One region of the Clostridium sp. JN-1 genome, then DNA from elsewhere that is predicted to be linked to it. Evidence: a T-box and tRNA genes for the amino acid it is inferred to sense, from the RefSeq annotation. Region 1 holds a T-box; the other holds one or more tRNA genes.
The links. A T-box is a leader RNA that pairs with one kind of tRNA and senses whether it is charged. The one in region 1 lies ahead of tyrS (tyrosine--tRNA ligase), so its partner is inferred to be a tRNA-Tyr.

Region 1 (15,395 bases):
CATGCAAATGTACTTGGAGAAGAGGATAAAAAAATTGATGGATTTTTGCAAAGTACACTAGCAAAAACTTTGGATGATTCTTTAAGTGTTGATGATCTTGTAGGGTTAACACTTGAAACTGGTAAGTATGGTGTAGATGGAATGGCTTTATTAGATAAGGCAAATACTTCTGCATATGGCAATCCTGAAATAACTAAAGTTAATATAGGAGTTCGTAAAAATCCAGGAATCTTGATATCAGGTCATGATTTAAAGGATATAGAAATGCTGTTAAAGCAAACAGAAGGTACAGGAGTAGATGTTTATACTCATTCTGAAATGCTTCCAGCTCATTATTATCCTGCATTCAAAAAGTATTCACATTTTGTAGGAAACTATGGAAATGCATGGTGGAAACAAAAAGAAGAATTTGAAAGTTTTAATGGTCCAATTTTAATGACTACAAATTGTATTGTTCCTCCAAAGGACAGCTATAAAGATAGAGTTTATACTACAGGCGCAGTAGGATTTCCTGGATGCAAATATATTGAAGGTGAGATTGGCGGGGAAAAGGACTTTTCTGCAATTATCGAACATGCTAAAAGATGTGCTCCTCCAACAGAAATTGAAAATGGTGAGATAGTTGGTGGTTTTGCTCACAATCAAGTATTTGCATTAGCTGATAAAGTTGTTGAAGCAGTTAAAAGTGGTGCAATAAAGAAATTTGTTGTTATGGCAGGCTGCGATGGAAGGGCAAAATCTAGAAGTTATTATACAGAATTTGCAAAAGCAATGCCAAAGGATACTATAATTCTTACAGCAGGCTGTGCAAAATACAAGTATAATAAATTGAATTTAGGTGACATAAATGGTATTCCGCGTGTACTTGATGCTGGACAATGTAATGATTCGTATTCCCTAGCTCTTATTGCATTAAAGCTTAAAGAAATATTTGGATTGGATGATATAAATAAGTTACCTATAGTATACAATATTGCATGGTACGAGCAAAAAGCAGTTATTGTATTATTGGCACTATTATCTCTTGGTGTAAAAAATATTCACCTTGGTCCAACCCTTCCTGCATTCCTTTCACCTAATGTTGTAAAGGTACTAGTAGATAATTTTGGAATCGCTGGAATAGGAACTGTTGAAGATGACATTAAGTTATTCTTCTAATGGAACTTAAATTGATAATAAAAAAAGATACGGACATGGGTATTAGCCATGTCCGTATTTTGCGCTGCAATATATACAATTGAATGTGAAATTAATGTATGTTAAAATGATTTTGGATGATATATACAATAAATTTCAAGATAGAGGGATCAGATATGATAGATATAAAAACTAAAAAAGAAATAGGTTATATGGCAGAAGCAGGTAAAATACTAGCATCATGTCATAAAGAAATCAAAAAGATGATAAAACCAGGTATAACTACAATGGAAATAGACCAATTTGTAGAAAGGTATTTAAAAGATCATAATGCCACACCAGAAGAAAAAGGTTACATGGGATTCCCATATGCAACATGTGCATCTGTAAATGATGAAGTTTGCCATGGATTTCCTAATAAAAAACCTTTAAAAAATGGAGATATTGTAACTATTGACATGGTTGTAAACTTAAATGGCTGGCTTGCTGATTCGGCATGGTCATACCCAGTTGGAAATATATCAAAAGAAGCAGAAGATCTTATGAAAGTTACAAAGGAATGTCTATATAAGGGAATAAAAAAAGCTGTTGTAGGAAATAGAATAGGGGATATAGGACATGAAATACAAACTTATGCTGAACCACTTGGATACTCAGTTGTAAGAGATTATACAGGTCACGGCATAGGTAAAAAAATGCATGATGATATATGTGTGCCGCACTATGGGAAACCAGGTAAAGGTATAAGGCTTAGAGAAGGAATGGTAATTACCATAGAACCTATGATAAACATAGGAAAATATCAAGTTACAACAGATGATAATGAATGGACAGCACGTACATTAGATGGAAGTCTTTCAGCTCAATATGAGCACACAATAGCTATAACAAAGGATGGACCTATTATTTTAACTGATCAAGATAACTTATAAAATCTAAAATAAATGAGTAGATTCTAAAAAAATCTACTCATTTATTTTAATCAAAAATTTTAAAATTAAGCAGCAGCTGAATCTTTAGATCTATCATGTACATTCCATGTAAATGATAGAAATACTATAGCAAGTATTGAACATATAATAAGCATGTTAAAACCGCCGCTCCAATTAAATTTATCTACGACAACACCCATTACAGCTTCTGCACAAACTTCTCCACCTAAATATCCAAATAGTCCGGTGAATCCTGCTGCTGTACCAGATGCTTTTTTAGGAACTAAGTCAAGTGCACTTACGCCTATTAACATAACAGGTCCATATATTAAAGCACCCATTACAGCTAATGAAATGAATAATAATGTTACATTTGTAGTATGAGCATAAACTAATATGGCTAAAATATCACCTACCATACATATAATTCCCATAGGAGCTCTTCTACCATGAAATACTTTATCACTCAGCCATCCAACTAATATAGTTCCTGGAATTGCAGCATATTCATATATTGAAAATCCAAGAGCAGCACCTGAATTACCCAAATGAGCTACTTCTTTTAAATATATAGGTGACCAGTTTAATACACCATATCTAACAACGTATACAAATATGTTTGCAATTGCTATATACCATAAATATTTATTATTTAACACATGTTTAAATAGTATTTCCTTACCAGTCATTTCCCTTTCTCTATTGTCTACATCAACCTTAGGATAGTCATTTTTATATTCTTCTATTGGAGGAAGACCAACAGATTGAGGAGTATCTTTTGCAAATACCATATATAAGATACCTACTACTATAGCAATCATGCCGGGAAAATAGAAAACACCTTTCCAGCTTCCGAATATTGCAACACCAAATAGGACAATGAATGATATTGTTCCACCGCCTACATTATGTGCAGTATTCCAAATTGACATTTTTACTCCACGTTCTTTATCAGAGAACCAGTGAGTCATAGTTCGTCCGCATGGAGGCCAGCCCATACCTTGGAACCATCCATTTAAAAGCATTATTATAAACATCATTGTAACACTTGTAGTTATTGGAAAAAGAAAATTTACAATACCTGATAATATTAATCCTATGCCTAAAAAGTACCTTGGATTAGATCTGTCAGAGACATTTCCCATAACAAATTTACTAATCCCGTAAGCTAGTCCTAATGCTGAAGCTACAATACCCAGCTGTGTTTTGGTAAATCCCTCTTGAATTAAATAAACTTTACCCATTGCAAAGTTACTTCTTACAAAATAATAAGTTAAGTAACCTATGTAGATGCTTAAAAATACTTGTAAACGATATTTTTTGTAGGTTGAATCAATCTTTTCCTCTGGAAGTCTGGCGATATGTGGGGCAGGCTTCAGAAAATTTAACATATAAAAATACCACCTTTCAAAATTAATTCTAAATATATAACATTTAAATAATATATATTTGAGTATTTTATACTACATTAGCGCTGGAAGTAGTATAAAATATGTGCAAACAATTACATAAAGATACAAAAAAAGCAGAGATACCTTATATAATAAGGTTCTCCGCTCTCTACCTTTATGATATCATTATATATAAATTACAGTATATTGTCAAATAGTATAATAAATAATGTTAAGCTCACATTAAGAAAATGTTAAACTTATGTTAAATTTTATATGCTCATACATAAAATTAAAACTCCTGCCCATATTTAGCAGCAGAAGTCTTACTCTTTATTTTGTATATAACTATAAATTGTAAAACTCTTCAAAAGATTTCATGGCGTATATATAATCTTTTACTCCACCAAGCTCTCTTATTGAATGCATTGATAATATTGCAAGTCCCATATCTAATGTTGTCATATTTATGTGGCTTGAAGATATTGGTCCTATAGTCGAGCCGCCTCTTTCGTCTGAACGATTTACAAATACCTGGAAGGGAACTTTGGCTTTATTACAAATACTCTTATATACTGCACTTGATACGGCATCTGTAGTATAACTTTGACTTGCAGCCATTTTTATAATAGGACCCTTATTTATTATAGGCTTATTCACAGGATCGGATTTTTCTTGATAATTTGGATGAAGTGCATGACCTAAGTCACAAGATATCATAAATGATTTTGAGATAGCTCTATAAAAATCTTCTTTATTTTTACCAAGATTAAATGCTATTCTCTCTAAAACAGATAAGAGCATTGGAGAATTTGCTCCTTGTTTTGTAGTACTTCCAACTTCCTCATTGTCAAAGCAAACCATAACATTTGTGCTGTTCTTTGCAGTACTATTGCAAATTGACTTTATACCAGAGTATACCATGCTTAAATCATCCAATCTACCAGAAGATATAAATTCATTATTTGCACCTAACATGGTTCCTTTTTCAAATTCATATAAAAACAAATCAAAATCTAGTATGTCTTCCTGTGATACACATAATTCGTCACTTATGATTTTAGTTAAGTACCTTGAAGTTTCGAATTTTTCATTTACAAGGGATAGAAGGGGAAGTGTGTGTATTTGCTTATTTAGCTTAATCCCAAGGTTTATGTCTCTATTCATATGAATTGCTAAGTTAGGGATAATTAGCAGCGGTCTTTTTATATTTATTAATTTTATATCAGGAGAAAGTATGTTTTTACCTTTTAAAATAACTCTGCCTGCGATTGAAAGAGGTCTGTCCATCCATGTATTTAATATAGGTCCGCCGTATACTTCTGTATTCAATTTTACATAGGAATTTTCAACTTGTATATCTGCATTTGGTTTTATTTTAAAACCAGGTGAATCAGTATGAGCTCCTATTATTTTAAAACCATCATTTTCAAGTTCACCATTTCCAACAACAAAGGCAGTGAGTGCAGAATTATTTTTAACTACAAAGTATTTTCCGCCTTTTTCTATTTTCCATGAGTCTTCTTCTTTTAGTTCTGTAAACTTGAATTTTTTAAGAATAGATACTGCATTTTTAACTACATGGAATGCTGTAGGACTTTCATAAATATAATTTATAAGTTCATTTGCTTCACTAATTTCATAATCTGTCATAAGTTATCGTCTCCTTTTTAAATACAATACTAAGTTATATTATAGTATATAGTTCAAATTTTAGGAAATACAAAACATAATTTTAGTCAGCCAGAAAAAATAAACATATTGACAGGAAAATATTTTAAATTATATAATAGTAATATACGGTTAAAAGACGTTCATGTAATTTTAATTTGCATGTAATGGGAGCATATATAAATCTAAGGGTAATTTTAGTTAGGTTTTATATGCTCTTTTATGTTTTGCAAGTATTTATTGATAAAAATTATAAATAATATAAATGTGGGGAGGGATTGTATTTGAAAAAAGATATAAAAGATATACCCATGTTATTAATTGCAGCCTTTTTAGTTGCATTTGGGACTTATTTTTTTCTAAAACCTTGTAATATAGCAGCTGGAGGAGTAAGTGGAGCAGCTATAATTGTAAATAGTATTTTTCCTAGTATACCTATGGGAATGTTTATGCTGATTTGTGAGGTAATTCTTTTTACAGTGGGTGTTATAGTCATAGGACCAATTTTTGGAGGAAAGACGATATTTTGCAGTTTTTCTATATCAATAATTATATGGATAATGCAAAAAGTGTATCCAGCAGTAAAACCATTTAGCAGTGACACTCTAATGCAACTGATATTTGGAATATTAATATGTGGTGTTGGAATGGGTATTGTATTCAATAGAAATGCATCCACAGGGGGGACAGATATAATAGCTAAGATAATAAATAAATACACTAAAATAAGTATAGGCAAGTGTATACTTATTCCTGATATTATTATAGCATTTATTGCAGCTATTATATTTGGAATAGATAAGGGTATGTATGCAATTTTGGGAATAATTTTGAATGCTACAATTATTGATAGGGTTATTTTAAGTTTAAATACTTATAAGCATGTTGCTATAATAAGCTCAAAGGGTAAAGAAATAGAAAGATATATTATGGATGAACTTGATAGAAGTGCAACTATATATTATGCTAAGGGAGCTTATAAAAATAATGAAAATGAAGTCATAACAACTATACTTGATAGAAAACAGTTCCTTAAATTAAAGGAATATATATTGAAAGTAGATGATAAAGCATTTATTACTGTAAATGAAGTAAATGAAGTATTAGGAGAGGGATTTTCTAGTATAGTTTAATTTTAAACGTCTCGGAAAGTTTAAATTTGCCAAGCTTTGAGTCATAAGGCAGATCTAAGTTTAGATTGTTTAAACTTGTGATTATCTTAATAAATCCCAAAAGAGAACTATCTCAATAATTTCTAGAATTATTGAGGTAGTTCCTTACTATAGATTTTATAAATTTTAAATTTGGGGAAAGTGACATATGTCTATTGAATATTATATCCATAATATAATATTTAATACTAAATATTATATAAAAATTTAAAACATAAAATTTAAGATAATGGAAATAATAATGTTAGTTATATATTGATAACCTATTATTTAAGTGATATAATGTACCATATATTTAAAACTGCGATGAGAAGAAGTAGAAATCATAAAGTTTTCAACAGAAAGCTGCCGGTTGATGAGAGGAGCAGAAAACAGATTTTGAATACATCTCTGAGTGGCACACCGAAAGGATTTATATCCAAGTAGACTGCTGCCGGGTGCGACCGTTACATCGCTAGGGTATAAATACTTGTATCGTACCTGATGAGGTTTACACAGCGATGTGTAGATAAATTTTGAGGTGGTAACACGTGAGTAATGCTCCCGTCCTCTGCATAATGCAGTGGACAGGAGTTTTTTTTATTTGGATTTATAATAATAGAGAGGATGATAAAAATGAAAAGTGTTGAAGAACAGTTTAAGATTATTATGAAAGGTGTAAACCAGGTCGTGAGTGAAGAAAATTTAAAGCAAAAGCTGGAAAGGAGCGCAGCATCAGGCAGTCCTCTTACAGTTAAACTCGGACTTGATCCTTCTGCACCAGATATACATCTTGGTCATGCAGTTGTGCTTCGAAAAATTAAACAAATGCAGGATTTAGGACATCGTGCAGTAATTATAATTGGTGATTTTACTGGCAAAATTGGTGATCCTACAGGCAAAAGCAAAACTCGTAAGCAATTGACAACTGAGCAGGTACTTGAAAATGCTAGAACTTACGAAAAACAGATATTCAAAATACTTGATAGAGATAAGACGGAGGTTAGGTTTAACAGCGAGTGGCTGTCTAAGCTTAATTTTGAAGATATATTAAAACTTGCTGGAAAAGTTACCGTTGCAAGAATACTTGAAAGAGATGATTTTGAGAAAAGATATAAAAACAATGAACCTATAGGACTGCATGAATTTTTCTACCCATTAATGCAGGCATATGATTCTGTAGAGATAAAGGCAGATATTGAAATGGGCGGCACAGATCAAACCTTCAATGTTCTAATGGGCCGTACATTACAAAAGGATTATGGCCAGGAAAGTCAAATAGCTCTGTTTATGCCTTTACTTGAAGGTACAGATGGTGTTGAAAAAATGAGTAAAAGTTTGGGAAATTATATTGGAATATCTGAAGATGCTGTTTCAATTTACCAAAAGACAATGACTATTCCAGATAATCTTATTATTAAATACTTTGAACTTGCGACAGATATTCACCCAGATGAAGTTGAAGCAATTAAGTTAAAGCTTAATAATCCAGAAACAAACCCGCGTGACATTAAAATGCGCCTTGCAAAAGAAATAACAACTTTATACTGCGGCATAAGTGAAGCAGAATCTGCTGAAGAACATTTTAAAACTGTGTTCCAGAAAAATCTCATTCCAGATGATGTTTGTGAATTTATTCTGTCTGAGGACTGCTTTTCACCAAATGATGAAATAGACTTGATAAAGGTTATTACTAGAAGCGGAATTGCTAAAAGTAATAGTGAAGCTAGGCGCCTTATATCTCAAAATGCTGTAAAGGTAGATGGCGAAAAGTTTAATAATTTTGTAATGCAAAATCCAGGTAAAAGCTTTGTTATTCAAGTTGGAAAGGCAAATTTTATTAAAGTAAAGAGTGAATTATTTGAATAGAAAAATGCCGCATGATATTGACAAGAGTGGATTTTGGTAGTAATTTAATAGTTAAGAAGTCATATGACTGACGGACGTGGATAACCACATGGGAGTATGACAGAAAAGGCCGACCGTCTGGGCAGATAAGTCCGGATAGTCGGCTTTTTTGTATTATCTTTGAAAGGAGGGATTACTTAATTATTAATTTTTAGGTTAGATTTGTATATTAAGAAAAATGGCAGAGTAGATAATCGTGGGTTATGTGTCTGAGAAACGGGGAGTTGATCTCAGGACGGAAACATTTAACATATTTATAATATCTTATGTTGATGTTGCCATACAGTTATCGCATCCCGCTGCTGCATATTGGAGATATCTTCCTCTATGTGGCATGAAGTTTTGCCAATTTAAGGAGGAATTTTTTTATGATTAAAAATAGTATTGATTCAATTTTTACAACTGGATATTGGACTGCTGCAGCTGCAGAAGTTCATAAATTGAGATCACTTGTTTTTGCCGGCTTGACTATTGCGCTTGGCACTGTTTTAAGTTCAATTTACATTCCTGTAGGAATAAACCTTCGTATTTCATTTTCTTTTCTAGTGGTGGCTTTTGGTTCTATGATCTTTGGTCCCGTTGTAGGTCTGTTTACTGGATTGGCTTACGATTTGATTGGCTTCGTAATTTTGCCTTCTAATATTTTTTTCCCAGGTTATACTTTATCAACTATGCTTGAATTCTTTATTTATGGAATTTTTCTATATCACAGTCAAATTTCTGTTTTAAGGATTTTCGTCATGAAATTTCTAGTTAACTTTATTATACATGTAGGACTTGGCTCACTTTGGAGTGCAATTTTGTTTGGTAAGGGATATTATTATTTCTTTGTAAAGAGCTTAATTAAAAATACAATTATGCTTCCAATAGAGGTTATCATGTTAGTTGCACTGCTTCAAGTATTTCTTCACATCCTTGTACGTGAGGGCTTTATACCAAAGCAAAAAGGAAAGTATATACCAATTGTATAATAAAAACAGAATTTTCACCCCAGGGGTGTAAATTTTTCCATTGCCAGAGGACATAGGACAGAGAAGGTTGATTTTTCTCCGCTGTGCTCTAAAAAATCTTTAATTTAAAAGAAACCCTTATTCTTTTGTTCCTCAGGAGTACTCTTCTAAGTTAACAGGGATTTAGCACTTAAATTCCAGTAAAAATTCTATTTTTACTGGAATTGTATTTTTTTACGTTTAATTAAAGAGCTGGTAAGCTTGCAGACCGATAGGTCGTAAAAATAGATACACTCACCCTTTTACCTAAAAACTTTAATAAAAAATTTCCAGCTTATTTTGAAATTTTACCTTTATAAATAGTGGATTATTCCAATTATCTTCTATAGTAAATCTCTCATCCTTTTATGTCTTCAACAACATCTATTTGAAGCATATTATTCTTTCTAACTCTGTCAATTGTCCTCTGTCCTATGTCCTCTGTTTTTATATTATGAATTGCAATGTAACTTAATGGTTGAGATTTCTAACATATAGATGTATTTAATAACATTAATTAGCTATAATTATATCAGTACCGCTATTTTTTATAAAATCTATTGTGTTTTGTTCTTCAGGTGAAAAGTTTTTGAAACCGTCAATTATTATTTTAGATATATTGTTTGTATCACAAACTTTAATTAAAGAAGTTTGGTTTAATTTAGTATGATCTATCAGCAATATAATTTCTTTTGTATTTTCCATAGCTGCTTTCTTAGCTTCTATTTCAAAAGTATTCACATCTGTAAGTCCGTCTTTGAGTGACAAAGCTTTTCCTGATAAGAAGAGCTTATTTGTATTATATTGTTTTAAAAATTTATTGGTATCAGTACCTATTAAAGATAACGTTCCACATCTTAATATTCCACCAGCAAGAATAATATTTATATTTTTAATTGTATTAAAATAATTGCATATTCTAATACAATTTGTAACTATAGTTATTTTCTTATTTAATATGTAAGGACATAATGCACAGACAGTGGTTGAAGCATCTAGAAATATTATATCATCATCATTTATTAGTGTACTTGCATACTTAGCTATAGCTTTTTTTTCCTCTATACTTTGATTCATTCTTATATTTAAGCTATCATCTATTGGATCTATTTTGTTGATAGAGTTCAATATGGCACCATTTAACACTCTCTTTAATATGCCTTTTTTTTCTAAATAGTCCAAGTCTCTTCGTATAGTCATTTCTGATACATTTAAATCTTTGCTTAAGTCTTTTGTTTCTACTTTTTTGTTGTAATTTAAAATCTTTTTAATATATAATCTTCTTTCTTCTTGTGTCATGGTATAAAACCTCCTTAATTGAAGATAAAGATTAAATTAATATATTAAATATATCATAGTAATGTTATTTATGAAAGAATGTTATCTCAAATTATTATTTTCTTTGGATATAAAGAGAAATATTAAGTATATTATTTAAGATTTATAAAATTTAGTAGTTTTTAATACAATTTGATGATTGCAAGTTTGAACATATTGGTGTAATATTTAAACAAACATATGTTAAACATAAACATATACTTGTTTAAACAATCACTGTTCACAATATAAAACAAATGGAGGTTTTAAAAATGGGTGAGTATAAAGCGATGACAAATGACACTATTGGAGAATATTTAAAAAAAATAAATATATTTCCCGAGGATCATGAAGTTACGAGTAAAGAAGTAGGAGATGGAAATTTAAATCTTGTTTTTAGAGTGGAAGACATGGATAATAACAAAAAAGTTATAGTTAAACAAGCATTACCCTATTTGAAAGTTGCAGGGGAAGGTTGGAAATTAACTTTAGATAGAAATAGAATTGAAGCTGAGACATTAAAACTTCAAAATAAAGTATGTCCTAATAGTGTGCCAAAAGTATACTATCATAGTAATGAATATGCTTTAACTGTAATGGAAGACTTAGGGGATATGGAAGTTTTAAGAAAAGGTTTAATGGAAATGAAAATGTTTAATAAATTTCCAGAGCAAATAGGAAAATTCATGGCGAGAAATTTGTTTTTAACATCTGATATGGGAATGAGCCCAATGGAAAAGAAAAAAATTGTTGGAAAATTTATAAGCCCCGAACTTTGTGATATAACGGAAAGACTTGTTTTAAATGATCCTTATATGGATGCTGAATCAAACAATGTAAACGAATGTATAAAGGATTATGTAAAAAAAGTTTGGAATAATAAAAAAGTATGGTTTGAAGTTTCCAAATTGAAAAATATATTTATGACTAAGGCAGAAGCGCTGCTTCATGGAGACTTACATACAGGATCTATATTTATAAATGAAGATAAAAGCATTGTGTTTGACTGTGAATTTGCTTTTTATGGACCATATGGATATGATATAGGTTTGCTATTTGCAAATTTCATTTTAAATTATGTATCGTGGGAAGGTAGAAAAGATAAAAGTCAAAGTGAGATAAAGGAGTATAGGGAATATTTACTTAATTCAATTGTACAAATATGGAATGAGTTTTATAAGGAATTTGATTATCTGTGGGAAAATGAGTCAAAGGATATAATAACAAAAGTACCTAGTTATAAGGAATACTATATAAAAAATTTATTACATGAAACTATTGGATTTTGTTCTTGTGAAATTATGAGGAGAATTATTGGCATGGCTCATGTACCAGACTTAGATGAAATAGAAGATTTACAGGAAAGAGCTAAAGCACAAATATTAGGTTTAGAAATTGGCCAAGCAATACTTGTGGAAAGAAATAATGTGAATTCAATTGATGAATTTATTTTATTAGTTGAAAAATGTAAAAAAACATATAGGGAGGCAAAATAATGTCTGAATTATTAGCAATTCAATGGAATGATGAAAAGGAGGAGCTTGTGTTATTAGACCAAACCAAGCTTCCTAATTCTATAGAATATAAAACTTATGACTCAGTAGAAGGTGTGTACGATGCTATAAAAACCATGATAGTTAGAGGTGCACCGGCTATAGGAGTTACGGCAGGTTATGGATTATATTTTGGAATAAAGAATGCAACAGAAAGTTCTTTCAAAGAATTTTATGAAGAAGTAAAAGAAAAAGCTAGTTATTTAAATTCAAGCAGACCTACAGCTGTAAACCTTTCATGGGCATTAAAAAGAATGCTAAAGAAAATTGAAGAAGTAAAGGACAAGCCTATTGATGAAATAAAGAAGATATCAAAAATTGAAGCCAGAAACATTCACAGTGAGGATATAAAAATTTGCAGGACCATAGGAGAAAATTTGATTACCCTTCTAAAAGATGGGATGGGTATCTTGACCCACTGTAATGCAGGGCAGCTGGCAACATCCAAATATGGTACAGCTACAGCCCCTATGTACCTTGCAAAGGAAAAAGGGTGGCATCTTAAAGTATATTCGGATGAGACAAGACCTAGACTGCAGGGATCAACATTGACGGCACTTGAGCTTTATATGGCTGGAATAGATGTAACAACTATTACTGATAATATGGCAGCTGTAGTTATGGCACAGCATAAAATTGATGCAGTAATAGTAGGCTGTGACAGAATAGCTGCAAATGGTGATACTGCAAATAAAATAGGTACCTTTGGAGTCTCTATCTTAGCTAAATATTTTAATATACCGATGTATATAGCTGCACCTACTCCAAGCATTGATTTGAGTACTCCAAGTGGCAAAGATATACCTATAGAGGAAAGAGATCCTAAGGAAGTTACTTGCAGATTTGGGGTGTGGACAGCACCTAAGAACGTTAAAGTATATAATCCATCTTTTGATGTAACTCCACATGAAAATATAACTGCTATAGTCACAGAAAAGGGGATAGTATATCCTCCATTTGAGGAAAATTTGCGAAAGATAATAAAGTAAATTTATATGCTCTCTTTTAATATATCAAACTTATTCATAAAAGTATGTAAAAAGGGGGCATACAAAGTTAAATTTTAGAATGGAGGAACAAGATGGGTTATGTAGTAAAATATATACTGGATTTAGGAGCTGCAGTTTTTTTACCAATAGTAATGATTATAATAGCACTAGGAGTTAAAATGAAATTAAAAAAAGCCATAGTATGTGGTTTAACTCTTGGAATAGCCTTTACAGGCATGAACGTAGTACTGGAGTTTATGTTTAAATCTATTAGTCCTGCTGCAAATGCATTTGTAAGTAGCACAGGGATAAAATTGACTACAATGGACGTAGGATGGGCACCTGTTGCAGCTATAGCATGGGCATGGCCTTATGCATTAATAGTTTTTCCTATACAAATAGGTATAAATATATTAATGCTGGCATTTGGATGGACAAATTGTTTGAATGTGGATATGTGGAACGTATGGGGTAAAATATTAACAGCCACTATAGTTGCTGCATTAACTCACAGCGTACCTCTTGCCCTTATTGCAGCAGCAATTGAGGTAGTATTTGAATTAAAAAATGCAGATATAGTTCAAAAGTCAGTAGGTAGATTATCTAAGATGAACAATGTAACTTGTCCCCATGTTATGAATTTGCAGGGTGTAATTTTAGCACCGTTAAGTAGACTTTTAGATTTTATTCCTGGAATTAATAAAATAAATTTAGATTCAAATAAATTAAAAGAAAAGATAGGTATATTTGGCGAAAACAGTGTAATGGGATTTATAGTAGGAGTTTTAATTGCAAGTATTGGCGGGTGCAGTGTTAAGGTTATATTGCAAACAGGAGTAGAAATTGCTACAGCACTAGTACTTTTTCCTTTAGTAGCAAATCTTTTTCTTGAGTCACTTGGGCCAATAGCTGAGGCTGCAGGTGAATATATGAAAAAGAAATATAAAGGTAGAGAATTTTGCATAGGTATAGATTGGTCTGTACTTGGAGGAAGTTCGGAACTTTGGGTTACATGTATTTTGCTTGTTCCTGTTGAACTTATATTTGCCATAGTACTTGCTAAGTTTGGAATAAACAGTGTTTTACCATTAGCTTCAATTATAAATGTAGCAGCAACTGTGCCTGCACTAATAGTAACTGGTGGGAATCTAGTGAAGATGTTCATAATGGGTGTGATAACTACACCTATATATTTGGTAGTTTCTTCTCAATTTGCACCTATTCTTACAAATTTGGCTATAGCCCAAAAAACATTGACAGTTCCCAAGGGACAATTATTAACCTACTATGGAATAGAGGGACCAGAATTTAGATGGTGTATAGCACATGCAGCTAATATAGTAAATGGAGATGTAATTGGACTTGTATCATTTGTTTGTTTTGTAGGATTGTTTTTTTGGTATGCAAAATATATGAAGAAGATAGATAAGGAAATAGATATGAAAAAGGAAATTGAAGTAGAAAGGAGAAAGTATGATGCTTGAAGATATAAAAAAGAAATTAGTTTCAATTGCCAAAAAAGCAGATGATGAAGGTTTATGTAAACACAAATCCGGCAATTTTAGTATTAAAGATAAAAAAACAGGATATATAGTAATAACTCCTTCTGGTGTTGACAGAAAAGAATTATCTTATGAGGATATATGTGTAGTGGATTCAAAATTGAATGTAATAGAGAATAATAAAAATCGCAGACCAAGCAGTGAGTTATTAATGCACGTTTATGCATATAACTCAAGGCCGGATGTTACAGCTGTAGTACATACACATTCACGTTTTGCCACATCTTTTGCAGTATTAAAGAAAGAAATTCCACCAATTGTTTATGAAGCTATGTATTATGGAGGAACTGTTTATGTTGCGCCTTATGGCAGACCTGGTACTAGAGAACTTGCAGAATCAATAGTTGAACCTCTTAAAAAATCAGATGCATGTTTACTTGAAAGTCATGGAGTTATAACTGTAGGTGAAGATATAGATAGTACTTATCTTAAGGCAAAATATGTAGAGGAAATAGCTGAAATTTATTACAGGGTTTTATTGATTAATGGGTATAAGGAACCTAAAGCTTTACCTGTAGAGGAATTACAAAAGTGGAATTACCCATCATATATAAATTTTAAATAATAACTTATTTAGATATAAGGTTTCTAGTTTGCAACTTAACTTACACTCCAGAAAATATGTACAGCCTTTGACACTGTAAAAACTTTTAACAAGTTTTTAATGTGCCTTCAGGCTGTATATATTTCCCTGTGTATAAGTTGAGTTTGCAAATTAAAATAACTATACATTACTTTACTTTTAGCTATAAACTAAGTTTGGAACTAGAAACCTTATTGGAAAAGGGAGATAAA
Region 2 (15,395 bases), 720 kb from region 1:
ATACAGGAGCGGATGTGTGTGATAGTGTAAAATGCCAGGTATTTATGAATAAAGAAGATAGATTTAAATCCTGGCCAGCAAATAGTAGAGAGGAATACTGGAATAAGGTAACAAAGGCAGTTAAAGAAACTCAAGGAGAGGTATTAACGTATAATGGTAAGCTAGTCATGGAACCATATTATTTTTCTTCAAGTAGTGGAAAAACAGAAGATGCAAAAGAAGTTTTTTCAGAAGATATACCTTATTTAAAAAGTGTTAATAGTCCAGGAGAAGAGAATTCTTATAAATATAGAACCACAGTTAAATTAAATTATTATGATTTTGTAAACAAGATAAATAGTAGATATAGTAAAGCAAATTTATCGGCAGACAATGTTAAAAGCTCTGTATTTATAAAGAGTAGAGATAGCAGCGGATATGTAAAAGAAATAAATGTAGGAAATATAACGTTGAAAGGAAATCAATTTAGAAGCGTACTTGGACTTAATTCAGCTAATTTTATTATATCATTTGAGAATAATTTTATTCAAATAACTTGTACAGGATACGGACATGATGTTGGAATGAGTCAATCTGGAGCAAATGTTATGGCCCAAAGTGGTAAAGACTACAAACAAATATTAACACATTATTATACAGGAGTAAGTATAAGTCAGATTCAGGAGATAAAACCTTAGGGTTTTATTTTTTTTGTCAAAAAATAGGGCAAAAAAACATAAAAAAAATTATATAAAATATGTATTAATTAGCAATCCCTGGACAAACTACAAATAGGAGGTGTTTGTATGGATAAAAATTTTTCAAGTAAAGTAGTAAATTTCTTAAAAAAGGAGGGCTTTTATGTAATATTATTTGTATGCCTGTGTGTAGTTGCTGTAGTAGCAGTTGTAACTGTTAAAGATAATAAACATTCAAATAGTTCAGCCGTTCAACAGAGTAGTGTTTCGAATAACGACAAGTTATCCAGCCAAGCAGCTAATTCTGAAGGAAAATCTTCATTGAATTATGATAATGCTCTTCAAGTTAAAAAAGCTGCTAAACCACAAAATGGATCACCTAAAGATAATTCCCAAAGTGTTTCTAAATCAGTTAAAACTTCTTTTACAAAACCAGTAAGTGGAACACTAGCAAGAGGTTACTCAGAAAATCCTGTGTATTGGGATTCTACTGCAAGTTACAGACCAAATTTAGGATATGACATAAAGTGTGATTTGGGCACACCAGTAATGACTGCTGTGGATGGTAAGGTAGAAGAAATAAATACTGCTAGCCAGGATGGAGTAGAAGTTATAATCAATCATCAAAATGGATTAAAAACTGTTTATTCAAATTTAGATTCTAGAGTCAAGGTTACTGAAGGTCAAAATGTAACTGCAGGTACAATTATAGGGGCAGTTGGAAAAACTACACTTAGATCAGCTTATGAAAAGTATGGTGATCACTTACACTTTGCAGTTTTAAATGGAGATAATTTTGTTGATCCAGGTAAATATATTAAATATTAATGAAATGTTTTATACATCAACTTTAGTTCATAGGTTAACTCCTATGAACTAAAATTAAATTTAATGAAATTCATCTATGTCATGCAAATTAAGCTCAAAATGGATTATAAGATGAATTTAAGAATTCAAAAGAGCATATTTATAAATATAGAAGGTTAAGGAGGTAGCATCTTTGAAAGATTACATTGAAGAAAGAGTTTTAGAAGTTGCTAAGTATATTATAGGCTCAAAAGCTACAATAAGAAAAACGGCCAAAGTTTTTGGAGTAAGTAAAAGTACTATACACAAAGATATGACTGAGAGGTTGCCTAAAATAAATCCACAAATTGCGAAAGAAGCTAAGTCTATTTTAGACTATAATAAAGCAGAAAGGCATATAAGAGGCGGAAAAGCAACAAAAATGAAGTATAAGGCTATTGAAGGTTAAAAACATTCCTATTATAATTATATTTAATAGATTGTAATAAGTTAGACAATTTTTTATTAATATAAAATATCGTCTTAGAGTGGGAGTGAAAAGAGGAATGTTTTTTAGTATGGGAACAGATATGGGTATAGATTTGGGTACAGCTACAGTGCTAGTTTATACTAAAGGAAAGGGAATAATATTAAAAGAACCTTCAGTAGTTGCTATAGACAGAAGCAAAAATAGAGTACTGGCTGTTGGAGAAGAAGCATGGCAGATGATAGGAAGAACTCCTGGAAATATTGTTGCAATTCGTCCATTAAGAGATGGAGTCATATCTGACTATGATATAACAGAAAAAATGTTAAAATATTTTATTTCAAAAGCCTGTGGAGCAAAGAAAATGTCTTCACCAAGAGTAGTTGTTTGTATTCCTTGTGAAGCTACAGGAATTGAAAAAAGGGCTGTTATTGATGCAGCTAAGAATGCAGGAGCTAAAAAAGTATTTTTAATTGAAGAACCGCTGGCAGCAGCTATTGGAGCTGGATTAGATATAACGAAGCCAAGTGGAAGTGTAGTTATAGATATTGGAGGCGGTACTACAGATATAGCAGTTATCTCTTTAGGTGGCATAGTAGTCAGGTCATCTATAAAAATTGCTGGAGATAAATTTGATGAAGCTATCATTAAATTTATAAGGAAAAAGTATAATCTAATGATTGGAGAGAGAACTGCAGAAAATTTAAAAATAAACATAGGGTCTGCATTTAAAAGAGAAAAAGTAACTATGGAGATAAGAGGAAGAAACTTGATTACAGGTCTTCCCAAAAATGTGGTTGTATCATCAGAAGAAATGAGAGAAGCCTTAAAGGATACAGTTAATGCTATATCAGAAACTACTCATGCTGTATTAGAAAGAACTCCTCCAGAACTTGCAGCAGACATAGCTGATAAAGGAATTATTATGACAGGAGGGGGATCTTTACTAAGCGGTTTAAGTGATCTAATACAAGAAAGTACTAAAGTACCAGTACAAGTAGCTGAAGATGCAGTGTCTTGTGTTGCTTTAGGAACAGGAAAGGTGCTGGAGTATTTAGATAAAATGGAAGTTACATTTATAGGTGATGATATAACTTTAATAGATTAAAAAAAAGTAAAATTCTGTGTAAGAATTTTACTTTTTTATATTGCGGATTTAGGATTGTCGTAAAGATAATATGAATGAACAATGGAGTGGCATATAGCTTTAGCAATATTAAATACTAAGTTTAATCGTATATTGTTATTGTTAAACATTTCTTCAGTATTATTAGATCCTACTATACCTATAATTGATGTTTCGCCAACTTCTGGTAAGGATTTGCCAACCCCTTTTCCAGGATGAATAGGATAATCACGTGCCTGAATTTCACCTATATTTGTTTCATCTCCAAGACAGGCATCAATTCCAATTATATTATTGTATGGATGAAGAGATTTAATCTCTTCTAATTTTTTATCAATATTTAAAGCATGTATTGGTTTTTCTATGGTACCATATACTGGCAAAGGGAAACCATTGAATTTTAATAATGTTCCAACTAATGGACCTAAACAATCTCCTATGCACTTATCAGTTCCAATACACATTATTATAGAATTCCTATTAATATAATCTTTTAAAAAATAAGCTATATTATAATAACATAGTGGATTTTTATAATTAGATTTTACCTTGTTCAAAAAAATCACCTCCTGATGGGACAAGTATGCACCTTATAAAGATAATCCCTAAATTATTTATATGACTTAAACTATTTAAATATTAAAGTTCAAGAATAAAAAATACATACTTGACAATAATGAGTAAATGATGAGTAATATAGTGCAGCATACGCTGCACGAGATATAATTGGGAGGAATAAGAATGAATAAGAAAATCTTATCATTTATCATAATTTTATGTACCATTATATCTGTCTTTATAATAAGATATGTTCATAAAGTAAACATTAATGATAATTTTATAAGTAATAAGATAAGTGTCTTTAATAATAAACAAAACAAGCATCAAAATAATAATAACGATAATAATATAAAAAAGTTTTCATATCTCTTTAGTGATATATGCTTTACGAATATAAATAGTGACTATAAAAAAGGTAAATTAGATGAAATAGGTGAAAAATTTAAAGATGATAAGAGAGCGTTCTTTAGTGACAGCAGCGAAGTTGTTAAAAATGATACTTCGAAAAGTATAAATAAATTGCCCAAAAGTGAAGAAGAAAATAAATCCATTTCTAAAATATCTAATTCTAATCCAGAAAAAAGTTTAACTGCTGCAGACATGGAAAAGTTAAATAGCATGGCTAATAAGTTACCTGCAGTCGATTGTGAAAAGGTCAAAAGTTGGCTTAAAAGTGGTAAAACCCAAGATATTGAAAAAGCTCTTAAATTATTGAAACAGAGGCTATCTAACGATGATTATCAAAAAATTAAAACTATATATGACAAGTTTATAAGTTAAAAGTAAACACATGCGTAAAGTAAAGAAATATATTGTAATGTGAAGAAAAATCCATGTAATATTATATAATCACTAAAGCATACAGTTGAATTTAGAATCACAACAATGTATACTATTTGATGTTGGCGTTAGTACAACTTAATAATTTAAATGGTTTTTATGCTGGCATAGCTCAGTTGGTAGAGCAACTGACTTGTAATCAGTAGGTCGAGGGTTCGAGGCCTTCTGCCAGCACCAAATACGGAGGAATTCCCGAGCGGCCAAAGGGGGCAGACTGTAAATCTGTTGTCATTCGACTTCGATGGTTCGAATCCATCTTCCTCCACCATAAATTATGGGCGCATAGCTCAGCTGGGAGAGCATCTGCCTTACAAGCAGAGGGTCACAGGTTCGAGCCCTGTTGTGCCCACCATTTAAATTAAATGTTAGTAGTATTTAAGTAATTAGTTTACTTAAAGTATGAATTTATGTAAAATGATTTTATTAATTAATAATATGGAGGAATTCCCGAGCGGCCAAAGGGGGCAGACTGTAAATCTGTTGTCATTCGACTTCGATGGTTCGAATCCATCTTCCTCCACCATAAAAACACTTTTACGTGTTTTATTTTTATATAACTATATGTTTAAATCTACTAAATTTGTAATTAATTTAATATTTAAACTCTTATCAAGAGAGGTGGAGGGAAAGGGCCCGATGAAACCCGGCAACCAGCTGTGAGCTAAGGTGCCAATTCCTGCAGTATAAATTAACCTGCAAGATAAGAGAGTTGTTAAGTAATTTAACCTCTTCTTATTGAAGAGGTTTTTATTTTATGAAATTGGAGGGGTAAATTTATGAGAAGATTGTTCACATCTGAATCAGTTACAGAAGGACATCCAGATAAAATGTGCGATCAAATTTCAGATGCTATTCTGGATGCTATATTGGAGAAAGATCCTAATGGTAGAGTAGCTTGTGAAACGGCTACAACTACAGGAATGATTCTAGTAATGGGAGAGATATCTACTAATTGTTACATAGATATTCCTAAGATAGTTAGAGAAACTGTAAAGGAAATAGGATATACTAGAGCAAAGTTTGGATTTGATTGTTCTACTTGTTCGGTTATAACATCAATCCATGAACAATCATCAGATATAGCACTTGGTGTAGATGAAGCACTAGAATCAAAAAAAGGTGAAATGGATAAAACTGAAGCTATAGGTGCTGGAGATCAAGGAATGATGTTTGGATTTGCTACGAATGAAACTCCAGAATATATGCCCATGCCTATTTCTTTAGCTCATAAACTTGCAAGAAGATTAGCTAAAGTTAGAAAGGATGGAACTTTAGATTATTTAAGACCTGATGGGAAAACGCAAGTTACTGTTGAATATGATGATAACAAACCGGTTAGAATAGATACTGTGGTTGTGTCAACTCAACATGATTCTGATACAACGCACGATCAAATAGAAAATGACATTATAGAACATGTAATAAAACCAGTTATTTCACCTGAACTTTTAGATGAAAATACTAAGTATTTTATAAATCCAACTGGAAGATTTGTAGTTGGAGGTCCTCAAGGAGATTCAGGACTTACAGGTAGAAAGATAATAGTTGATACCTATGGTGGATGTGGAAGACACGGCGGCGGTGCTTTTTCAGGAAAAGATCCAACGAAGGTTGATAGATCTGCTGCTTATGCTGCAAGATGGGTATCTAAAAATTTAGTTGCAGCTGGAGCTGCTGATAAATTAGAAATACAACTTGCATATGCTATAGGTGTTGCACAGCCAGTTTCTATAACAGTTGATACTTTTGGAACATCAAAGATATCAGAGGATAAGATTGTAGAAATAGTTAAAAAGGTATTTGATCTAAGACCTGCAGCTATAATAAAGGAATTAGATTTAAGAAGACCGATTTACAAACAGATTGCTGCTTATGGACATTTTGGAAGAACTGATATAGACTTGCCTTGGGAAAGACTAGATAAGGTTCAAGAAATAAAGAAATATATCTAAAGTTAATTTTGAAGTTTATTAAGGATTTAGTGTGATTATAAGATTTATCATGCTAAATCTTTTTTTTGATAGTATATATTCTATTTTTATATGATTTAATGATATAATTATTGATAAATAAAATAACATATTTAGGAGAGATTGTATGCAAGAATTACAAGGAAACATTGACAGTATACTTTTTCAAAGTGATAGTGATGGATATGTAGTTGCACGATTTAAAGAAAAATTTAAGCGTCAATGTATCACAATAGTTGGATGTATACCATATATTACAGAGGGCGAAAATTTAAAGTTAGAAGGTGAGTGGACTACTCATCCGCACTTCGGAAAACAATTCAAGGTATCTTCGTGTGAAGAAATTGTTCCAGATTCTACAGCAGGTATAGAAAGATATCTTGCATCTGGAGTAATATCTGGAATAGGACCTGTAACTGCTAGAAAAATTGTTGAAAAGTTTGGAGAAAAAACTTTAGAAATTTTAGATAATGATATAACAAGGCTTCGAGAGATAGAAGGAATAGGAGAAAAAAAGATACAATTGATATGTAATTCTTACTCAAAACAAAATGAAATAAGAAGTCTTATGATTTTTTTTCAAACATATGGGATCACAGCAAATCAATGTGTAAAGATACACAAAAAGTTTGGAAATGATTCTATAAAAGTTATTAAAGAAAATCCTTATGTATTAACTGAAGAAATATCTGGTATAGGATTTAAAACGGCTGACAAAATAGCAAGAAATGCTGGTATACAATTGAATTCTCCTTTTAGAATACAAAGCGGTATAAAATATATAGTAAATAACTTTTGCGGATTAGGCAATACGTATATGCCTTTTGATCTTCTAATAAATAGAGCCATCGAATCTCTAGGTGTGTCTAGAAAAGAAATTGAAGAAAATATATATGATAGTTCTGCAAGCGGAAAGATAAAACTGGAGAATGTTAATAGTAAGATTTGTGTATTTACTCTCCCTTACTATTATTGTGAAATGAATATTACAAGAAAGATACTTCAGTTATCACTTTCGAAGTATGAAGACATTAAAATTGATGTAAATAAGGAAATAGAAAAGTTTGAAGAGAATAATAATGTTAAATTTGCCGATTCACAAAAAGAAGCTATAAATGGAGCTTTTAAAAATGGAATTGAAATAATTACAGGAGGACCTGGTACAGGAAAAACTACAATCATAAATGCGATAACTCAAATATTTGAAGAAATTAACTATAAGGTATTTATGGCTGCTCCAACTGGAAGAGCTGCAAAGAGAATGACTGAAGCTACTGGAAGAGAGGCTAAGACTATTCACAGGCTGCTTGAAATGGGTATAAGTGAAGGGCAAGATAATATATTGTATTCACGCGGTGAGGGAGCACCTCTTGAGTGCGATGTACTAATAATAGATGAAGCATCAATGATAGATGTGATGCTTATGAGTAATTTGTTAAAAGCAATTTCAGTAGGTACTAGGCTTATAATAGTTGGCGATGCTGACCAGCTTCCGTCGGTTGGACCAGGTAACGTCCTTAGAGATTTAATACAAAGCAAATGCGTAAAAATTGTTAGACTTAAAGAAATTTTTAGGCAGTCACGTGAAAGTTTGATTATTGTAAATGCACATAAGATTAATAATGGAGAAATGCCAATTTTAAATAAAAAGGGGAAAGATTTTTATTTTATAAGATGTAATAATCCTGAAAATATATTAGATACGTTAGTGCAGCTTATAGACAAAAGACTTCCTAAATTTAATAAGAATTGGGATAAGATGAGGCATATTCAAATACTATCACCTATGAGAAAAGGCGTATTGGGAATTAATAATTTAAATACCAAACTTCAAGAAATACTAAATGTTAAAAGTAAGGAGAAAAAAGAAAAGGAATTTAGAGATAGTATTTTTAGAGTAGGCGATAAAGTTATGCAAATTAAAAATAATTATTCATTAAAATGGGTTAGAATATCAGGAGATGGCGAAAATGAAGGACTCGGAGTATTCAATGGAGATGTTGGGTATATAGAAGACATAGATAATGATAAAAATACTCTAACTGTGATATTCGACAATGAAAAAAGAGTAGTATATGATAATTTGTATTTGGACGAATTAGAACTTGCTTATGCTATAACTATACACAAAAGTCAAGGGAGTGAATTCCCAGTTGGTATTATGCCTATATTTATGGGACCACCTTTACTTATGAATAGAAATTTATTATATACTGCTATAACTAGGGCAAAACAGATGGTTGTATTAGTTGGAGACTTGAAGGCTTTAAAATTTATGATAAATAATGATAAAAGTTTTGAGAGGTATTCATTATTAAAATACAGAATAATGGATATAATGGAGAGTGGGTTAAATGCTGACATACCAGAAGTTAAAGCTGAGTAAACAGAAAAGTAAGATAAGTCAAGATATATTAAATTGGAGTACTGGAAATCAAAAAATTCTAAATGTAATATCTCCACCGTATAATTCAACTGATGTATTTATAAATGTTATATTATTTCACTTATTTAATGGAAAAAGAGTAGTATATATAACAGATGAAAAGTCTGACAATCTAAATATAGTTAGAAGCGTAAAACCATACTTAAATGTAAAAACTAGAAATAAGTTACTAAAAGTATGTGATTTTAAAAATGCCGAAAATTTATGTGAAAATTATGACTTAGTGATATATGATAACTTAAGTGCATTTCCGCTGTATAATAAGCGTAAAATATTTCATTTATTAGATAAGCTGTCAAATGAAAATGCTAAATTTATAATTTATTCTATAGAAAATATACTCGAAATGGGAGAAGAGATTATTCTTCCAATAAGGGATGATAAAAAGCCTCTAATTGAACCTAGAACTATACTTACGAGAATTGACATAAGTCAGGATATACCATTTGTCATATATGATTATTTACAGTGTTCTATTAAATCAGATAGAAAAGTTATAATATGCGTACCTAATGATCATAACATAGATGAAATATACAGTTATATAAATAGATATTGCAGTAATATGACTCAAAACGTAACATGTGTACATAAAATACACAGTGATAAAGTTATAAGTAATTTTAAAAAGCTGAAAAATGGAGTATGTATAACAGACAGCTTTGATATATTTAATTATAATATTCAAAATGTAGATACTATGGTTTACTTTGCAGATAGTCCTAAATTTGATTATAAAAAATTAGTGTATATTTGTGCAGGCGCAAATAGAAATAGAAAAAACTTGGAGGGAGAGGTTATATTTTTGGCAAATAAGGAAACTTATGATATGGAAAAAGCCAAGGATATAATGAGAAATTTTAATAAAGAAGCATGGGAAGAAGGATTATTAAAAATTTAAAGTTTATAAAAGAATGTATACTGTCAGTAATATATACATCAGATCAAAAATGTATAATATGTAAATCAGAATTATACGACGATGAAGTTATATGTTCCAATTGTAAAGAAAATATTAAGTTTTGTAAAAGTGGTTTTTATATAGGAGAGTTTGGCAAAGAGTACAATGCTTATAGTGCAGCTTATTATTCAAAAACTATAATGGAACTTATAATTGGACTAAAGTATAAAAGTAACTTTGAGGCCGGCAGACTTTTAGCAAAATATATGGTAAATACTATAAACATTAACCATATAGATTTTGATTATATAACGTATGTTCCTATGACAAAAAGTTCTTTAAGAAATAGAGGCTATAATCAAAGTGCATATCTCTCAAAAGTGATTTCCGATAAACTTGATATACCTGTAATTGACTGCTTAAAAAAAGTAAAATCTACGAAAGATCAAATAGGACTTAATGGAAAACAAAGATGGATGAATATGAAAAATAGTTTTAAATATATAAGTGGATACAATATAAATGGCAAGAATATTTTAATAGTTGATGATGTTATAACTACCGGTGCAACAGCATATTATTGTGCAGAAGAATTAAAGAAAAATGGTGCTAGAAAAATTAAGATATTGACTGCAGCAAAAAGTAGAGTATAATTTTATTTGTGAGTCAGTTTTGTGGTTGAAAGTCGATGCCAGTCGCAGGCGAAGCGATCCACGTAAGTTAAATAAAATATTTAATGAGCATGGTGCGGTTTAGATGTAAGTCCTGCCGCCTAGGGGCGAGAGAATTAGTAGTGAGAGACTAAAGTTGGGTAGCGAAAGTTCCAGCAGGCGAGTGTGGGGTCAAAGACCAGGTCAAATGACTTATAAATGCACTAACTGTGCAAATTAGCAGTCTTTTTTAAGGCTGCTATATTTATTTGAAATCAAAAATTTTGGCCTATTCCCGACCTAAAAAAATTGATATAGGATAATTTACATATTAGTTAATACTAGGTGCCTTATTTATAAAATATTAAGATTTATCAGGAAAATAGTTGCTTTTTCAGTAACATTTACGTGTAACATATGTTATTATAGTAGTATAGAAGTTTGGATAAACAGCAGCACTACAGTAAATCCCTGCTGTAGCAAAGGCACTCTTTAAATAGAGTGTCTTTTTAAACTTAAAATTATTTTGTTAGTATAAAGTTATAAAAGAAAAAATCTAAGCATCTACTAAGTAAAAAAATAGTAGGTGCTTTTATTGTGATTAAATTTAATGAATATAACATCTAGTGTTAAATAGCATTAATAACAATAAAATTAGCTATACCTATTAACCTTTTACGTAGGTTTAATATAATATAGTTATAAGCAGGAGGTGAAGAAGTGATATGGATAAGTAAATTAATAGCTTTAGTAATTTCAATACTAACAATTCGTCAAATTCAATTAACCAGTAGAAAGACGAAATTAGAAATTGAAAAACTAAAGCTAGAAATTAAAAAGCTGAGGAAAGGGAAATAACTTTCCTCTCCACAATATTTTATTTACTTATCATTATACCACGGTAATATGAAAATATTAAATTATTTTTTAATAACTTGTGTTGTAGTGATTATTGTTCTTGGGGGCAGACTTATAATACTTAAGATGGAAAAAAATAAATTAGAAGATGAAAAAAATAAATTATTAAAAAAGCAAGATAAGGAGTAAATTATGGATAGAGGGGAGTTAATAAAATTAATTAAAGATAATACTATGGATTCGAGCGAAGTTGCTAAATATTTAGGTATAAGTAAGCAAAGACTTTCTGATATGAATAGGCAGAGTAAACTTGTAGCAATAAAAAAAGGAATTTACTTAAAAGAAGATGTTGAAAAGAGAAAGTTAGAACAAAATGAGCTTAGGAAAAAATACTATAAGAGATAATTTTTAAGCCTAGCGGTGTTAATTCTGCTGGGCTTTATTTTTACATAAGATTGCATTAACCTAGGAATATTATTTTATGATAAAATTAATAGAAAGTCATTAATGGAGACTAATATGCAAATTGATAATATGATAACTTTTTTGAGACTATTATATTAATTTTATTACAAGTTATTTAAAATTATAATAAAAGCAAAAAAATATGTAAAAAATATTGCATTTTTAAAAATACATGATATAATAATATATGTAAATTAAATTGTTCCGCGATAGCTCAACGGTGGAGCATTCGGCTGTTAACCGAAGGGTTGAAGGTTCGAATCCTTTTCGCGGAGCCAATTTTATTTTTTTTTGAATAATTTTGATTGACAATTATAAAAATAATGTTACAATAGATATAATTAAATATTTCATAATGATAAAGAAAAGTAACTATAATGTCTTTAAAGAGAAATTGTGGGTGGTGGAAACAATTAGGGCCTTATTGTGAATGGAGCTTTTGAATGATAAGAAGAGAGTAGGACTTATGTCAAAAAGGGTGGAACCGCGGAAAAAGCTTTCGTCCCTTAAGATTAGGTTCTTTTTTTTATATAATTTAAGGAGGTATTAGTAATGAAAAATGAAAAAAGTATGGATAAAGTAGTAGCCTTATGTAAAAGTAGAGGTTTTGTATACCCTGGGTCAGATATATATGGAGGTCTTGCAAATACATGGGATTATGGTCCTATGGGAGTTGAACTAAAAAATAATGTAAAAAAGGCATGGTGGCAGAAGTTTGTTCATGAAAGCAAATATAATGTTGGAATAGATGCTGCTATTTTAATGAATAAAGAAGTATGGGTTGCATCAGGCCATGTTGGAAACTTTTCAGATCCACTTATGGATTGTAAGGAATGCAAATCAAGATTTAGAGCAGATAAACTAGTAGAAAAACACATGACTGAAAGTGGAATAGAAGAGGCTAGTGCAGATGGCTGGAGTAATGAAAAATTAAAAAAGTATATCGATGATAATAATATCAACTGTCCTAGTTGTGGTAAACACAATTTTACAGATATAAGGCAATTTAATCTTATGTTTAAAACTTTTCAAGGTGTAACGGAAGATTCTAAATCCGAGACATTTTTAAGACCTGAAACTGCACAAGGCATATTTGTAAATTTTAAGAATGTTCAAAGAACAACAAGAAAGAAAATCCCATTTGGTATAGCTCAGATAGGAAAATCTTTTAGAAATGAGATAACTCCAGGAAACTTTACTTTTAGAACTAGGGAATTTGAACAAATGGAATTAGAGTTTTTCTGCAAACCAGGAACAGATTTAGAATGGCATGATTACTGGAAAAAGCATACTTGGAATTTCTTACTAAGGCTTGGAATAGATGAAAAAAATATAAGATTTAGAGATCATAAAAAAGAAGAATTATCTCACTATAGTAAAGCAACTTCTGACATTGAGTATCTGTTCCCATTTGGCTGGGGAGAATTATGGGGAGTTGCAGATAGAACTGATTATGATTTAAGGCAGCATCAAGAGCATTCTGGAAAAGATATGACTTATCTTGATCCAGTTACTAATGAAAGATATATACCATATTGTATAGAGCCATCAGTTGGAGCTGATAGAATTGTTCTTGCATTTTTAGTAGATGCTTATAATGAAGAAGAGTTAGAAAATGGAGATACAAGAACAGTATTACACCTGCATCCAGCTATAGCTCCATTTAAAGCAGCAGTACTTCCTCTTACTAAGAAGTTATCTGAAAAAGCTTCAGAAATTTATGATCAACTTAGACGTGATTTTAGTGTTGACTATGATGAAGCAGGAAGTATAGGTAAAAGATATAGAAGAGAAGATGAAGCAGGAACTCCTTATTGTATAACAGTAGACTTTGATACATTAGAGGATAATACAGTAACAGTTAGAGATAGAGATACTATGGAACAGTTTAGAATAAAAATAGATGAAATTAAAGGATTCTTGAAAGAAAAGGTAGAATTTTAATATTAAAATATAAAAAACAAGACCAGAGTTCAAAATCTGGTCTTGTTTTTTATATAAATTACATAAATTTATACAAAAAACAAAATTACCGGATTTTTATCCGGTAAAATAGGGTTTAATCATGGGGATATGTTATATGTTTAATTAAAACTTGGGGAATTATATTAATGTTTCCTTACGGCACGATTATAGTATAGCATATGTTATCAACAAATTTCAACAATATAATCAAAATTGTTAAATTAAATATTTTCTAACAATTCTGACCTAGCGATATATTGTTAAAATAAGTTCAAATTTAGTTGCATTTTGGATAAATATGTCTTAAAGCTGACTATTATAGCATTTGTAATATATATTAACTTTAAATGTTTCGGTAAAATATCTATAACTTAACAAATATTAAGAAGTAAAGACATAAATTTATTTTGCAATGATAATATAGATTGTGATATAATAATATCGTTCATGCGGATATGGCGGAATTGGCAGACGCGCTAGATTCAGGTTCTAGTGAGGGAAACTTCATGCAGGTTCAAGTCCTGTTATCCGCACCAAGAGCCTTGTGAAATCAACATTTCACGGGGCTTTTATTTTTTTTATAATTTATTAAAAGTACTAAAAACTCTCATAAGATTCTTTAAAAATTTTTTATAGAATTAACGAGGGTTTTTATTAATTAAAAGTAATAATAAAGTATTAAGTTATATTGACGGAAACCAATGTATAGCATAATATGTAAATAGATGTTCAAACGTATATATATTTATATATTAAATTAAAGCAGCTGCGGAAGTGTTGGAGGCGTTAATATGTTAGATTTTTTAAGAAAAGAGGGAATTAGTGAAAATCTAATTACTGAAATAGAACGTTATCAAAATTTTTATAATGTGAATCCCGATATAAGATATAGAATACCAAAACCTAAATATAATTATTACGGAAAAGAAATTTGGGAGGAAGCAATTACAGCTCTTCTCTGTGGTGAAAACCTTCTCCTTGTTGGTCCTAAAGCAAGTGGAAAAAACGTTTTTGCAGAAAACCTAGCAGCTGCGTTTCAAAGACCAAGCTGGGATATTTCCTTTCACGTTAACACAGATTTTTCATCTCTTATTGGTTCTGATACATTTAAAAACGGACAAGTTGTTTGGAGGCATGGTCCTATTTATGAATGTGCAGTACTAGGAGGTTTTGGAGTCCTTGATGAAATTAATATGGCAAGGAATGAATCTATTGCACTTCTTCATGCTGCATTAGATTTTCGAAGAATTATTGATATACCTGGTTATGATAAGATTCCTCTAGAAAATGCAACTAGATTTATTGCTACGATGAATTATGGATATGCAGGTACAAGAGAAGTTAATGAAGCTTTGGTTTCACGTTTTATGGTTATTGAAATGCCAACTATTTCTTCCGAGAATCTTATGAAGTTACTTAAACGAGAATTTCCTAATATGAATAATAAATATATTAAACAATTTGCAGGACTATTTCAGGATCTTCAAGACAAAAGTGAAAATTCGGAGATTTCCACGAAATCCGTGGATCTAAGAGGTCTCATTTCTTCCATTCATCTTATAGATAAGGGTCTTGAAGCATCTAGAGCACTCAAGATGGGCATTACAAATAAATCTTTTGATAACTTTGAAAGAGAGCTTATAGAAGATGTTATTAGTCTCAG

Region 2: it has a tRNA-Tyr gene. The T-box ahead of tyrS (tyrosine--tRNA ligase) is inferred to sense a tRNA for this amino acid. The anticodon was not compared.

Annotation. Positions count from the first base shown of each region.
Region 1 covers NZ_CP033465.1:921,009-936,403, forward strand. The annotation lists gene hcp (hydroxylamine reductase) at 1-1,158, shown strand, start outside; gene map (type I methionyl aminopeptidase) at 1,314-2,069, shown strand; gene glpT (glycerol-3-phosphate transporter) at 2,135-3,460, opposite strand; gene EBB51_RS04570 (M18 family aminopeptidase) at 3,809-5,113, opposite strand; gene EBB51_RS04575 (YitT family protein) at 5,416-6,264, shown strand; T-box leader at 6,598-6,857, shown strand; gene tyrS (tyrosine--tRNA ligase) at 6,919-8,151, shown strand; ZMP/ZTP riboswitch at 8,205-8,281, shown strand; THF riboswitch at 8,371-8,494, shown strand; gene EBB51_RS04590 (folate family ECF transporter S component) at 8,559-9,161, shown strand; gene EBB51_RS04595 (DeoR/GlpR family DNA-binding transcription regulator) at 9,693-10,478, opposite strand; gene mtnK (S-methyl-5-thioribose kinase) at 10,769-11,992, shown strand; gene mtnA (S-methyl-5-thioribose-1-phosphate isomerase) at 11,992-13,038, shown strand; gene EBB51_RS04610 (PTS transporter subunit IIC) at 13,131-14,522, shown strand; gene EBB51_RS04615 (class II aldolase/adducin family protein) at 14,515-15,165, shown strand.
Region 2 covers NZ_CP033465.1:203,633-219,027, forward strand. The annotation lists gene spoIID (stage II sporulation protein D) at 1-677, shown strand, start outside; gene EBB51_RS01005 (M23 family metallopeptidase) at 786-1,505, shown strand; gene spoIIID (sporulation transcriptional regulator SpoIIID) at 1,678-1,932, shown strand; gene EBB51_RS01015 (rod shape-determining protein) at 2,030-3,058, shown strand; gene yyaC (spore protease YyaC) at 3,094-3,633, opposite strand; gene EBB51_RS01025 (hypothetical protein) at 3,818-4,417, shown strand; tRNA gene EBB51_RS01030 (tRNA-Thr) at 4,579-4,654, shown strand; tRNA gene EBB51_RS01035 (tRNA-Tyr) at 4,660-4,745, shown strand; tRNA gene EBB51_RS01040 (tRNA-Val) at 4,754-4,829, shown strand; tRNA gene EBB51_RS01045 (tRNA-Tyr) at 4,915-5,000, shown strand; SAM riboswitch class I at 5,081-5,184, shown strand; gene metK (methionine adenosyltransferase) at 5,254-6,429, shown strand; gene EBB51_RS01055 (ATP-dependent RecD-like DNA helicase) at 6,575-8,833, shown strand; gene EBB51_RS01060 (hypothetical protein) at 8,802-9,794, shown strand; gene EBB51_RS01065 (ComF family protein) at 9,767-10,447, shown strand; gene EBB51_RS01070 (DNA-binding protein) at 11,495-11,707, shown strand; tRNA gene EBB51_RS01075 (tRNA-Asn) at 11,971-12,045, shown strand; gene EBB51_RS01080 (glycine--tRNA ligase) at 12,320-13,711, shown strand; tRNA gene EBB51_RS01085 (tRNA-Leu) at 14,182-14,268, shown strand; gene EBB51_RS01090 (MoxR family ATPase) at 14,524-15,395, shown strand, end outside.